Regions from separate parts of the Burkholderia sp. L-4 genome, predicted to be linked through region 2. Evidence: riboswitches for the same ligand, from Rfam matches in the RefSeq annotation. Region 2 holds a riboswitch; each other region holds the start of a gene.

Region 1 (3,201 bases), on a different contig from region 2:
GATCACGTACCCGGTCGAAACCGACCGGCTCGACATCTACAACCAGTTCCTGACGCCGGCCGGCATCGTGCCGAGGCGGCACAAGTCGATCGAGACGACCGACATCATGCTGCAGATGGTGGCGAGCGGGCGCGGCGTGGCCGCGCTGCCGAGATGGCTGGCCGACGAGTACGCCGACCGGATGCCGGTCGTGCCGGTCAAGCTCGGCAAGAAGGGAATCGCGAAGCAGATCTTCCTCGGCATCCGCGAGGCGGATGCATCGATCGACTATCTGGCCGCGTTCGTCGCGCTGGCGCGCGAATCGACGTGGAGCGCGCCGCGCATGCTGCGCTAGGCGCGCTCGTCCGGCATGCGCGTCAGGCGGCGCGCATCGCGATGCGTTCGCTGCGTTCGACCCAGGCGCCGAACAGCAGGCCGATCGTCGTCCACATGATCGCCTGCATCCCGAGCGCGGCGACGCGGAACTTCCACAGCAAGGCAGCCGGGAATGCGGCCGGTACCTCGTCGAACGACGGCAACCCCAGCTGCACGGCCGCGATGATCGCGACGAACACGAGGCCCGCGACGATTGACGCGTTCCATTGACCGAGCTTCGCCAGCAGGTGGCGGCGCACGCCGACCGAGAACACCATCGTCGCGATCGAGATCGCGATCATCAGGAAGAACAGGCCCGTGCGCTGGCCGATCGTATCGGGGTCGCCGACCGCCGGCGGATTGGCCGGGTACTTGATGTTCGGCACGATCACGAGGGCGATGAACGCCCCCAGCGCGAGCCACGCGGCGAGCTGCCGTGCCGGCAGGCGGCCGCCGCGCCCGTACGCATAGGCAAAGACCAGCGAGAACAGTCCGCCGAAAGCCGCGCCATAGGTCACGACGCCCGTCAGCAGGCCGAGGCCGGCCTGGGTGTGGCGGCTGACCAGTTCGACCTCGTGATCGTGATCGTGCCCGGGCTCGTCGCCCTTGGCGGCATCGAGTTTTTCTTCAAGGGAGATCGCCCGACCGACTTGCGGTTCGCCGACGATTTTCGCGAAACCGAATGTGATGAGGCCCGCGGCGATGCCTGCGAGCATCCCGCGCATGAGCAGCTTTCCGACCATCGTGTGCTCCGCGTCAGTGGCAGGGAAAGCCGAGCAGATGGCGGCCGTCGTGGACGAACTCGTGGACATACATGCCCGGCACGAGCGACGTCGCGCCTTGTTCCGCGCCGACGAAATACAGGGCGAGCAACAGGATCAGGCCGACGAATACGGCCCAGGGCAACAGTTCACGGACGGGGATGGGGGCCGGCACGACCGCCGGCTTCAGCACTGCTTCGCTCATGGATGCACCTCAGGGGAATCGCGCCCCGACAAATGATGGATGGGTACGAAGGCAGGTCTGGCTTCCGGGATCGTCGATTCTCCGGTTACAGTGGCGCGACCGCGCCGGAATTGCACCGGCTTCCGCGTTTCGTATCGGGCGAATTGTACGCGCGAACGGGCGCGTATTGAAGTGATCGCGCGGTGACAATCACGTCCCGTTCCGGATCATCCGACCATCGACATGACCCTGCATGCCTCGTTGCGCCTGATCGCACACGCATCGACCCGGGCGATGCGCACCGGCACGTTCCCCGACGACGATCCGCTCGACGCGCGCGGGCTCGCCGAAGCTGCCGCGTGGCGCGGCCGGTGGTCACGCGCCGGCGGATCGCTCGTCGTGCTGTGCAGCCCCGCATGCTGTGCGCGGCAGACCGCCGATGCGCTCGGGCTGCGCGCCGACGTCGACGACGCGCTGCGCGACATCGACTACGGCAACTGGCGCGGCAAGCGCCTGAGCGACCTCGCACGCGATCTGCCGGGCGAACTTGCCGCGTGGATCGGCGATCCGTCCGCCTCGCCGCACGGCGGCGAATCGTTCGCAGCCGCCGCGCATCGGGTCGGCACATGGTTGAACGCGCTGCCGCCCGGTCGCGACGTGATCGCGATCACGCACGCGCCGCTCGTCCGTGCGGCCCTCGCGCATGTGCTGCGGATGGATCCGGCGGCGGCCGCGCGTCTCGACATCGCGCCGCTGTCATGCACGACATTCGCCGCTTCGCCGGACGGCTGGTCATGGGTCGCGCCGGATGACGACCGACGCGATGCCGGTGCGTCAACCACCGTTGCGCCCACTATGTGAGCGATCAGGGCGACGCAGCGCCGAGCATTCGGCCAATCAGCTTACATCCCGTAAGACACGCCGTTCGTGGTCCCGACTGTCATCAAACTGACTGCTGGTCACCGCTAGGATCGGACGCGGTTCCCTCACGAGATGCCGTCATGAATCAACCTGCTTCGTCCGCCCCGAACAACGCCGGCTCCATCGAACGTACCAGGCAGATCGGCTATGCCGTGTTCCTGCTGGTGCTCGTGCTCGGCGCCCTCTATATCGGCACGCACCTGTTCGACGATCTGTCGCCGGTCCGCGAAGGCTCGCTGTTTCCGTACCTGTTGCTCGGCGCGGCATTGCTGATCGCGCTCGGCTTCGAATTCGTCAACGGCTTCCACGACACCGCGAATGCGGTCGCCACCGTGATCTATACGCATTCGCTGACGCCGAACGTCGCGGTGATCTGGTCGGGCATGTGGAACTTCCTCGGCGTGATGGTCTCGAGCGGCGCCGTCGCGTTCGGGATCCTGCAGTTGCTGCCCGTCGAGCTGATCCTGCAGGTCGGCAGCGGCGCGGGCTTCGCGATGGTGTTCGCGCTGCTGATCGCCGCGATCGTGTGGAACCTCGCGACCTGGTATTTCGGGTTGCCCTCGTCGAGCTCGCATACGCTGATCGGGTCGATCATCGGCGTCGGGCTGATGAACCAGCTGATGCACGGGCCGTCCGGCACGAGCGGCGTCGACTGGGGCCAGGCGCTCGGCGTCGGCAAGTCGCTGCTGGTCTCGCCGATCGTCGGCTTCCTGTGCGCGGCGCTGCTGCTGCTCGTGCTGAAAGCGCTCGTGCGGATTCCCGAGCTGTACAAGGAGCCGCCGAAGGATCAGCCGCCGCCGTTCTGGATTCGCTGCCTGCTGATCCTGACCTGCACGGGCGTGTCGTTCGCACACGGGTCGAACGACGGACAGAAAGGGATGGGCCTCATCATGCTGATCCTGATCGGCACGGTGCCGACCGCGTATGCGCTGAACAAGGCCGTCACGCCGGCCGAATCGCAAACCTTCGTGGCGGTCGCGA
Region 2 (3,201 bases):
TGAAGCGCTGCCGTTCCGCATGCGCCTCGACCGCGATCGCCTGGCAGGATGGATGCGCACGCATCCATTCGATGCCGATCGAGCCACTGCCCGCGCCGACGTCCCACAGCAGCTCGTCGGGTACGGGCGCGAGGCGCCCGAGCGTCATCGCGCGCAAGTCGCGCTTGGTGAGCTGGCCGTCGTGGCGGTATGCATCGTCGGGCAGGCCCGGTGTGAGCGCGCGGCGCGGCGCGTCGGGGCCGGCCCGGCAGTCGAGCGCGACGAGATTGAGCGCGGCCGTTTCGGCGACTTTCCAGTCCTGCGCGAGGCCGTCGACGCGCCGTTCGAGCGGGCCGCCCAGATGTTCGAACACGCTGATGCGCGTCGGCCCGAAGCCGCGTGCGGCGAGTTCGGCCGCGACGGCGGCCGGCGTGCGGCCGTCGGCGCTCAGCACGAACAGGCGCCGGCCCGGCAGCAGATGACGCGCGAGCGTCGCGAGCGGACGGCCGACGAGCGACACCGCGCCGACATCCTGCAGCGCCCAGCCGAGGCGTGCGGCCGCGAGGGACAGCGACGACGGCGCGGGCAGCACGCGCCATTCGTCGGGAGAAAGCTGGCGCGCGAGCGTCGCGCCGACGCCGAACAGCATCGGGTCACCGCTCGCGAGCACGCAGACGGGCGAGCCGCGCCGCGCGAGCACGCCCGCGAGATCGAACGGCGACGGCCACGCTTCGCGCGCGGCCGGCAACCGCGCGGGCAGCATGTCGAGATGCCGCTTCGCGCCGACCACGCGCGTCGCGCCGAGCAGCGCGCGTCGCGCATTGCGCCCGAGCCCCGCGTAACCGTCGTCGCCGATGCCCACTACCGTCAGCCACGCCGTCATGCACCCTTCCCCATCGTTCGATTTCATCCAGTGTGTTGCGATGCGCGGCCGTTGCGCCGCCGCGCGTCGATCCGGCGATTGCCGTCGGCGCCGACTGCCCGGCGCGGGACGCGCCAGCGGTGTCGGCCAGGCCCGCGCGATCCGCATGGCGAACAGCTGGCCCCGCCCAGTTTCATCGTCGCGGACACCGGCGTGTCGCCGATCCAGTGCCGAGCCGCCAATCGTACCATCCGCGCTGCCGCGCGCAGGTCGTCGCAGCCATGCTGCGACACGGTTGCGACGCACATGGCCGATGTCGGGCCGGTGCCGAAATCGGGTATCCTACGGCCGTTCGTTCGCCGGTGCCCTTCGGGGCCGAAGAGGGAACACAGGGCGCGCCGCGCGCCGCTGTGGCTGCCCCCGCAACTGTAGACAGCGAGCCGATCTCCCCCTCATGCCACTGGTTTCACCGGGAAGGCCGGGAGCCGGCGCCGACCTGTCAGCCAGGAGACCTGCCGGCCAGAAAGTGCGTGCGTGCCAGTCGGCGTCGGGCGGGGTGTACCGATGCGTTGGCCGCGGCGCGACACTGTCCCGGTATCCCGTTGAGTTCCGCCCCCGATTCGATTCCTGCGTCGCCCGTCGTGCGCCCGTCGGCCTGCCCGGGGCTCGTGCGCGTGGTCGCGGCCGCCGATGGCGGGCTGTGCCGGGTCAAGTTACCGGGCGGCCGGCTCGATGCGCGCCAGGCGCGTGCGATTGCCGCCGCCGCCCGCGCGTACGGCTCCGGCGCGATCGACGCGACCAATCGCGCGAATCTCCAGCTGCGCGGCATTCGCGACAGCGCCGCCGATGCGCTGACGCGCGCATTGCTCGAGGCGGGGCTCGGCCCGCGCGTCGACGCTGCCGCAGGCGCGGTCGACGAGACGGCCGCGCTCGCCGCGAGCGACGACGTCCGCAACCTCTTGCTCAGCCCGCTCGCCGGGCACGATCCCGCCGCGCTCGTCGACAGCCGCGCGCTCGCGATGCCGCTGCTCGACATGCTGGCCGGCGAGCCGCGCCGCGGCGAGCTGTCGCCGAAATTCTCGATCCAGCTCGACGGCGGCGAAGCGGTTGCGGCGCTCGATCATCCGCACGACATCTGGCTGGCCGCATGGCGCCGCGCAGACGGCGCGGTGCGCCTCGCGGCCGGGCTGGCCGGCTGCCCGCCGGCCGCGCGGGACGACCGGCCCGCATCGGTCGACGTGTCGCCCGATCAGGCCGTCGCACTGGTTCGCGCATTGCTGCTCGCGTTCCTCGATCTCGCACCGGCCGAGGTCACGCGGATGCGCGGGGTGCTCGCGACCGCCGGCGAATGCGCGTTGCTCGCACGCGCGCAGCACTACCTGCCCTTCCCGCTCACGGCCGATCCCGCGCTCGCCGGCTGGCGGCGCACGCGCACCGACCCGGCGCTGCGTTTCGGCATGCGCGCGTCGCGCGATGCGGCACGCTGCAGCGTCGGCGCGCAATGCGTGCTCGGGCGGCTCGACGCGACACGACTGGAACGGCTCGCCGCGCTGGCCGAAGCCGACGGCGACGGCACGTTGTCGATGACGCCGTGGCAAGGCGTGTTTCTCCACGGCGTGCCGAACGAACGCGCCCCGGCCACGTTGGCGGCACTGGCGTCGCTCGGCCTCGTCTGCGCATCGTCCGACCCGCTGGCGACCCTCGTCGCCTGCACCGGCAGCACGGGCTGCGCGAAAGCGCGGGCCGACACGAAACACGACGCGCTCGCCCTCGCGGCGTGCCTCGGCCATCCGGTCGACGTGCACCTGACCGGCTGCGAGCGCCACTGCGCGTTGCCGCATCCCGCGACGCACACGCTCGTCGCGGTGGCGCCTGCGCACTACGACCTTTACCGGCGCGACGCGGCCGCGGGCCTTGGCGCCCCGCTCGCGCGCCATCTGACGATTGACCAGGCCGCGGCCCGTTTGACGGACGCGCGGCACAGCCAGGACACCACCGATGCTTGACTACATTCGCGACGGGCAGGAAATCTACCGCCAGTCGTTCGCGACGATCCGCGCCGAGGCCGACCTGTCGCGCGTTCCGCCCGACCTCGAGAAACTCGCGGTGCGCGTGATCCATGCGTGCGGGATGGTCGACGTCGTCTACGACCTGCGCTTTTCGGCTGGCGCCGGCACGGCCGGCCGCACCGCGCTCGCGGCCGGCGCGCCGATCCTGTGCGACGCGAGAATGGTCGCCGAAGGCATCACGCGCGCGCGGCTGCCGGCCGACAACCGCGTGATCTGCACGCTCGGCGAGCCGGAGGTGCCCGATCTCGCGCGCCATCTCGGCAACACGCGCTCGGCGACGGCGCTCGAACT
Region 3 (3,201 bases), on a different contig from region 2:
TCGCCACCCGTATGAAGATTGTCGTCGAGCCGACCGGCTGCCTGGCGTTCGCCGCCGTGCGACGGATGAAGGACGCGCTGCAGGGCAAGCGCGTGGGCGTCGTGATCAGCGGCGGCAACGTCGATCTCGAGAACTTCTGCGCACTGGTGTCGACGCCGGCCTAAGCGTCGCGGCGCACATGAACATCCTGTCATCCGTGCGCCATGGCACCTTCACGACGCGTTAAGTTTCGCGCCCTAGACTGATGACGTTGCCCGCAGTCAGTCGTGAAGGAGCCACCATGAACACGCACGCGATCGTCGCCGCCGCCCTGGCGGTCGCCTCCCTTCCGGCGTTCGCCCAACCGGGCGCGACGTCATCCGGTTTCCCCGCCGCATCGCCGCACGACGTCGTCGCGCAGGCGATGCACCGCTCGCCCGGCGCGTTGCCGCACGCCGGCTTCGTGCTCGCGAAGATCGATCAGAACAATACGCCGCCCGATCGGGGCGGCGACCCGGGCGGCCGCGCGCACGCCGGCACGCACATGTAACGGCGCGCGCCGGGCGCCGCTGCCGCGCCCGGCCCCGCCGGCAATCAGAACGCCGGCAGCGACGGGTCGCGTGCGGCGAGGATGTCGTCGGTGCGGGCTGTTCCGCGATCTGCAGCTGTTCGGCTGGCCGATCGTGCAACCGCGGCGACCGACCGGCATGCGGCTCGGCGATCCGCGCCGCGACGACGCTGTGCCGCTGCCCGGGCTGCTCAACGCGCCGGCTGACGTCGACCGGACAACCTACGGTTTCGCGTTCGATACGACGCGGCTCGCATGCCGCTTGCCCCTCCCGATTCATCAGACGAGAAACGCGACACCAACACACAAGCGAAAGGATTCGGAAAGCGCTTGCCGGAGAATGACGTTTTTTCGCACCCTCGCGCGGCGCGGCAATTGACGTGCGGGAGCGCACGCCATTACCCTTGCGCGCTGATGGTTCCCAGCGATGGGATCAAAAGGGAACGCAGGACGGGCAACGACTCGAATCTGCGGCTGCCCCCGCAACTGTGAGCGGCGAATCCGTGCCACTGCGCGCCACTGGGAAACCGGGAAGGTCCGCACGGATGACGACCCGCGAGCCAGGAGACCTGCCATCGACCCGAGGTCCAGCAGCCGCACCGGGCGGGGTGTCCCGATGCGCAAGCGCCGCCGTTGGCGGTCGCCCGTTGCATGGACGACCCGACCTCAGGATCCGTCAGATGTCCTTCGTTCCCGAATCCGCTTCCCTGCCGCAAGCGTCGCGCCGACACGCCGTCGGCATGCGCAACCTGGTCGCCCTTCGCTCGCGACCGCCCTACGCGCCACACGCTTTCTCTCGCTGTCTGATGAACCTTCGTTACCTGCTCGCCACATCCGCCGCCACCGCGCTGCTCACCCCGCTCGCCCACGCCGCCGGCGATACCGCGCTCCAGCCGCCCGCCCAGCCCGCGGAAGGCGCCGATCTGCCGACGATCAGCGTGACCGACACGCGGCACCTGCCCGAATCGTTCGACCGGCGCTATGCGTCGACGCAGGTGCTTACGCGAGAAGATCTCGACCGGCTGTCGTCGACCGACCCGAGCATCACGCAGGCGCTCGCGACGCTGCCGGGCGTGACCGTCTCGCAGAGCGGCGGCCCCGGCTCGTCCGCGTCGGTCAGCATCCGCGGCTCGTCGGCCAGCCAGGTCGCCGTGTTCATCGACGGGATCCGGATCGGCTCGCCGACCACCGGCATCGCGCCGTGGGCCGACCTGCCGGCCGACGCGTTCGAACGCGTGGAAGTGATTTCGGGCCCGGCCGCCGCATCGTTCGGCAGCAACGCGATGGGCGGCGTCGTGCAGCTCTTCACGCGCCGCGCCGCCAACCGGCCGAACCAGACCACCGTGTCGTTCGGCGGCGGATCGAACAAGACGTTCGACACGCAGTTCCGCACGTCGGGCACCCTGCCGTCGACAGGGCCGCTGGCCGCGCTCGGCGGTGTCACCTACTCGCTGGGGCTGCACGACTACAACACGGCCGGCATCGATGCGACGCGGCCCTTCTTCTACGGTCACGAAGCCGGCCGCAATCCGTATCACGCGCAGGATCTCGATGCGCGGCTCGGCTATGCGCGCGACAACTGGTCGATCTCGACGTTCGCGCTGTATCACCGCTCCGACCTGTCCTACGACAACAGCGGCTATGCGAATCGCGAGCTCGATCACCAGCTGACGACCGGCATCGCATTTCATCTCGACATCACGCCCGATACGCAGTTCGACCAGTCGTTCGGTTATGCGAACGACCGCCAGTTCATCTACGCGGACAATCCGGCCCTCGCAACCGACCAGATCAATTCGCAGCGCATCAGCACGTCGACGTCGCTGACCCATCAGGCGCACGGGTTCCGCCTGTTCGGCCTGCCGCTGTCGGGCGAAACGAAGCTCGCCTACGATTTCACGCGCGAACAGGCATTCCTGCCGATCGACGCGCCCGGCGGCATACCGACGCGCAACGACTCGGCGTTTTCGCTGCATCAGTCGGCCACGCTCGGCAGCGTGACGCTGTTCCTCGCGGGGCGTCGCGAGATCATCGCCGGGCAAGGCGTGAACACCGGCAACGCCGCGCTGTCGTGGGCGATCACGCCGGTCTACACCGCGCGCGTGTCGTACGGCAACGCATTCCGCCTGCCGAGTTTCAACGACCTGTACTACCCCGGCTACGGCAATCCGAACCTCAGCCCGGAACGCAGCACGTCGGTCGAGGCCGCGCTCGACGCGAACACGTCGTACGGCACGTTCTCGGCGGCGGTCTACGACACGCACGTCAACAACCTGATCGCGTACAACCCGGCAACGTTCTCGCCGATGAACATCGGCCGTTCGCACATTCGCGGCATCGACCTGTCGTACAAGGGGACGATCGGCCGCTCGACGCCGGTGAGTCTGGCCGTCGGCCTCCTGAATCCGCAGGACGAGACCAACCAGACCTGGCTCAACCGCCGGCCGCGCCAGACGGTCAGCCTCAGCGTCGACCACACGTGGGACGAACTGAAGCTCCACGCGCTGAGCACGGGCGCATCGCTGCTCTACGGCGGCACGACGTTCGACGATCCGGCCAACACGACGTATCTGCCGTCGTACCTGACGGTGAGCCTGCGCGCGTCGTACCGGATCAATTCGCACCTGACGGTGTCGGCGTCGCTGTCGAACCTG
Region 4 (3,201 bases), 930 kb from region 2:
GGTCGCGCAGGCCATGCCGGCAGCAACGCATCGCGGCCGTTCTCGCGGATCAGCACGAGCGGATAGCCGAACGCGTCGCTCGCGCGTTCGGGCGTCAGCACGTCGTGCACGGGGCCGGCCGACGCGCGGCCGCGGCCGTCGAGCAGCAACGCGTGCGTCGCGAAACGCCGCGCGAGATTCAGGTCGTGGCACGAAAACAGCACCGTGCGCGGGCCCCGGTCGAGCCATGCGCCCAGCGCGGTCAGGCAGTCGATCTGGTGATGCAGGTCGAGATGCGCGAGCGGTTCGTCGAGCAGCATCAGCGGCGCATCCTGGCACAGCGTCGCGGCCAGCGCGACCCGCTGCCGCTCGCCGCCCGACAGCGACAATACATCGCGCGACGCGAGTGCGGTCAGATCGAACGTCGCGAGTGCGTCGTACGCGGCCGCGCGATCGCCGTCGCGCTCCCAGCCCCAGCCGCCGAGATACGGATAGCGGTGAAGCAGCACCGTGTCGAGCACCGTCGCGCTGAACGCGTCGTGCAGCTGCTGTGGCATCAGCGCGCGACGCTGCGCGAGGGGCCCGGGCGGCCACGCGACCAGCGGCCGGCCGTCGATCTCGACCTGTCCGCCGGCCGGCGGCTGCAACCCCGCGAGCGTCGCGAGCAGCGTCGTCTTGCCGGCGCCGTTCGGCCCCGCGACGCACCAGATCTCGCCAGGCCGAAACGCCTGCGTGAACCCGTCGAGCAACGTGCGCGCGCCGGCCTTCAGCGTCAGGTCGACGGCCATGCAGCGCAGCTCGCCGCCGCCCGCGTGCAGTGCGGCATCCGTCATCGCATCGGCCTCCTCAACAACATCCACAGGAACACCGGCACGCCGATCAACGCGGTCATCACGCCGACCGGCAACTGCGCGGGCGCGATCGCGGTGCGCGCGAGCAGGTCGGCCGCCATCACGCCGCCGCCGCCCGCGAGCATCGCGGCCGGCAGCAGCATCCGCTGGTCGTTGCCGAACGCGAGCCGCAGCGCATGCGGCACGACGAGGCCGACGAAGCCGATCGTGCCGGCCGTCGTCACCGCGGCAGCGGCCGCCAGCGACGCGACGAGATAGATCCGCACGCGCAGGCGCGCGACGGGCACGCCGAGCGCCTGCGCGGTCGCGTCGCCGCGCAGCAGCACGTTCAGTTGCGGCGCGGCCGGCAGCGCGACGCATGCGGCCAGCAACAGCGCCCCCCATGCGAACCAGGGCGCCGTCACGCCGTTCAGGTCGCCCGTGAGCCAGAAGATGATGCCGCGCAGCCGCGCATCGGGAGCGAGCGACAGCAACAGCGTGACGAGCGCGCCCCACCCGGCCGCGATCACGACGCCGGTGAGCAGCAGGCGCGGCGACGCGTCGCGCGAATCGCCGCGCCACAACGCGCGGCGCGCGAGACCGAGCACGAGCGCGACCGAGACGAGCGAACCGGCGAATGCCGACGCGTCGACGAGCCACCATGCGCCGCCGGCAATCATCGCGACGAGCGCGAAGCCGGCCGCGCCGCCGGACACGCCGAGCACGTACGGTTCCGCAAGCGGGTTGCGCAGCAGCACCTGCAACAGCGCGCCGGCCAGCGCGAGCAGCGCGCCGCACGCGAAGCCGGCGAGCGCGCGCGGCAGACGCAGCGTGCGGACGATCTCGGCGAACAGCGCGTCGCCGCCATGCGGGACGAGCGACGCGAGCGCCTGCCACGGCGACATCGGCACGCTGCCGATCGACAGCGACGCGACGAACAGCAGCGCGACCGCGGCGGCCAGCGCGGCCCAGATCGCGGCGGCGCGCGCGGCGCTCATGCCGTGCACGGCCGCGCGCATGATGCGCGGCGCATCCGCTCGAGGTGGCCGGCCGGACGTGACGGGGACGCCGCGCGGACGATTGGGGTCAGCATCGAAGAACATTCCGTGAAGCGTTGCGCGCCCCGCCTCCCCGCAGGCCGCGCGTCATGAAACCCGTGCGGGCTTCCCGTCTCGGCCGGTATCCGGGCTGGCGGCGGTCCGGCTCGCCTTCCCGCGCGTTTCACGCGCAGTGGCCCGCGCCCGCGTGCGACACCTGCACGCAAAACGCGCCCGAGCCGGCCTGCGTCGACGGACGCGGCCGCTTACCGTTGCGGGGGCAGCGCAGGTTGGCACGCTCCCGGAGCGCACGCCCTGCTTCCCGTTTAACCGCGCGTGCCACGCGCGAGCACCGAGGCGGCGCCAGTTTAGGAGCCGGTCGCGCGAGCGTCAAGGAAGCATCCGGACACGCACGGGAAGCACCGATTCGCGGCAAGAAGCCGGGGTGTTACGACTGGAAACGTTACAGATGTCGGATTGCGCGTTATTCCGCGCTAAAATGCTGGGTCTTTAGAGGACGCAGCAAATGCTCAACGAACTCGAAACCTTATCTCAAAATATTGGCCGTCTGATTTCGCTGAACAAGCGCTATCACGCGGAACGGCTCGCGCTCGAGGAGCAGGTCGCGCAATTGCGCGCGGAAGCGGACACGGTCCGCGCGGAACTCGCGGCACTGCGCGACGAACGCAATGCGCTCGCGGCCGAGCGCGACACGCTGTCGGCAAAGATCGACGACGCCCAGGTGAAACTGAACGCGATTCTCGAAAAGCTACCGCGCTCGAAAAGCGCGGAGCAAGCCGACAACCAGCTCGACCTGCTGGATGCGCAGGCACGCCCGGATGGCGATGACGCGGCCAGCCACGGAGAACATGCATGAGCACCAAGCAGATCGAAGTCTCGATTCTCGGTCAGGCCTATCGGCTCGCCTGTTCGGCCGAGACCGAAGCGGCACTGCTCGAGGCCGTCGCGCGCGTCGACGCCGAAATGTCGAAAATCCGCTCGAACAGTTCGGTACGCGGCACCGATCGCATTGCGGTGATGGCGGCGCTGTCGCTCGCATCGGAATTGCTGCGGCTGCAAACGAGCGTGCGGCACGGTGAAGCATTTCCGGCGGAGGAAATCCGTCGTACAATGCACCAGATGAACGAACAGCTCGGCGCGGTGCTCGCACAGCACGAGACGCAGTAACGTTTCAAACGATGCGTCGATTCCCCTTGATCTCGGCGGTCAACGGTGGTCAAATTGGCGCATCGAATCACAGTTCAGTCAGCTTCCCTGCCTGGTTCGCCAAGGTCATATATTCCTTGAACCAATGCCATGTGCACGGTTGCGGAAATTTGTAGCACGGGCGCGCG

The links. Region 2 has a riboswitch for cobalamin ahead of cobG (precorrin-3B synthase). Riboswitches for the same ligand answer to the same signal wherever they lie in the genome.
Region 1: linked by a shared signal. The riboswitch ahead of AC1VVG_RS18395 (CbtB domain-containing protein) and the one ahead of cobG (precorrin-3B synthase) in region 2 are both predicted to bind cobalamin.
Region 3: linked by a shared signal. The riboswitch ahead of AC1VVG_RS27550 (TonB-dependent receptor domain-containing protein) and the one ahead of cobG (precorrin-3B synthase) in region 2 are both predicted to bind cobalamin.
Region 4: linked by a shared signal. The riboswitch ahead of AC1VVG_RS13010 (FecCD family ABC transporter permease) and the one ahead of cobG (precorrin-3B synthase) in region 2 are both predicted to bind cobalamin.

The regions. Positions count from the first base shown of each region.
Region 1 is NZ_JBXEOX010000002.1:370,229-373,429, forward strand. It holds gene AC1VVG_RS18385 (LysR family transcriptional regulator) at 1-334, shown strand, start outside; gene AC1VVG_RS18390 (CbtA family protein) at 357-1,097, opposite strand; gene AC1VVG_RS18395 (CbtB domain-containing protein) at 1,111-1,320, opposite strand; cobalamin riboswitch at 1,354-1,492, opposite strand; gene AC1VVG_RS18400 (histidine phosphatase family protein) at 1,543-2,160, shown strand; gene AC1VVG_RS18405 (inorganic phosphate transporter) at 2,301-3,201, shown strand, end outside.
Region 2 is NZ_JBXEOX010000001.1:1,859,647-1,862,847, reverse strand. It holds gene cbiE (precorrin-6y C5,15-methyltransferase (decarboxylating) subunit CbiE) at 1-862, opposite strand, end outside; cobalamin riboswitch at 1,185-1,375, shown strand; gene cobG (precorrin-3B synthase) at 1,483-2,847, shown strand; gene AC1VVG_RS08630 (precorrin-8X methylmutase) at 2,840-3,201, shown strand, end outside.
Region 3 is NZ_JBXEOX010000002.1:2,362,481-2,365,681, forward strand. It holds gene AC1VVG_RS27540 (threo-3-hydroxy-L-aspartate ammonia-lyase) at 1-164, shown strand, start outside; gene AC1VVG_RS27545 (hypothetical protein) at 281-529, shown strand; cobalamin riboswitch at 946-1,138, shown strand; gene AC1VVG_RS27550 (TonB-dependent receptor domain-containing protein) at 1,354-3,201, shown strand, end outside.
Region 4 is NZ_JBXEOX010000001.1:2,792,863-2,796,063, forward strand. It holds gene AC1VVG_RS13005 (ABC transporter ATP-binding protein) at 1-812, opposite strand, end outside; gene AC1VVG_RS13010 (FecCD family ABC transporter permease) at 809-1,807, opposite strand; cobalamin riboswitch at 1,967-2,218, opposite strand; gene AC1VVG_RS13015 (ATPase) at 2,373-2,723, shown strand; gene AC1VVG_RS13020 (cell division protein ZapA) at 2,720-3,034, shown strand; RNA gene ssrS (6S RNA) at 3,116-3,201, shown strand, end outside.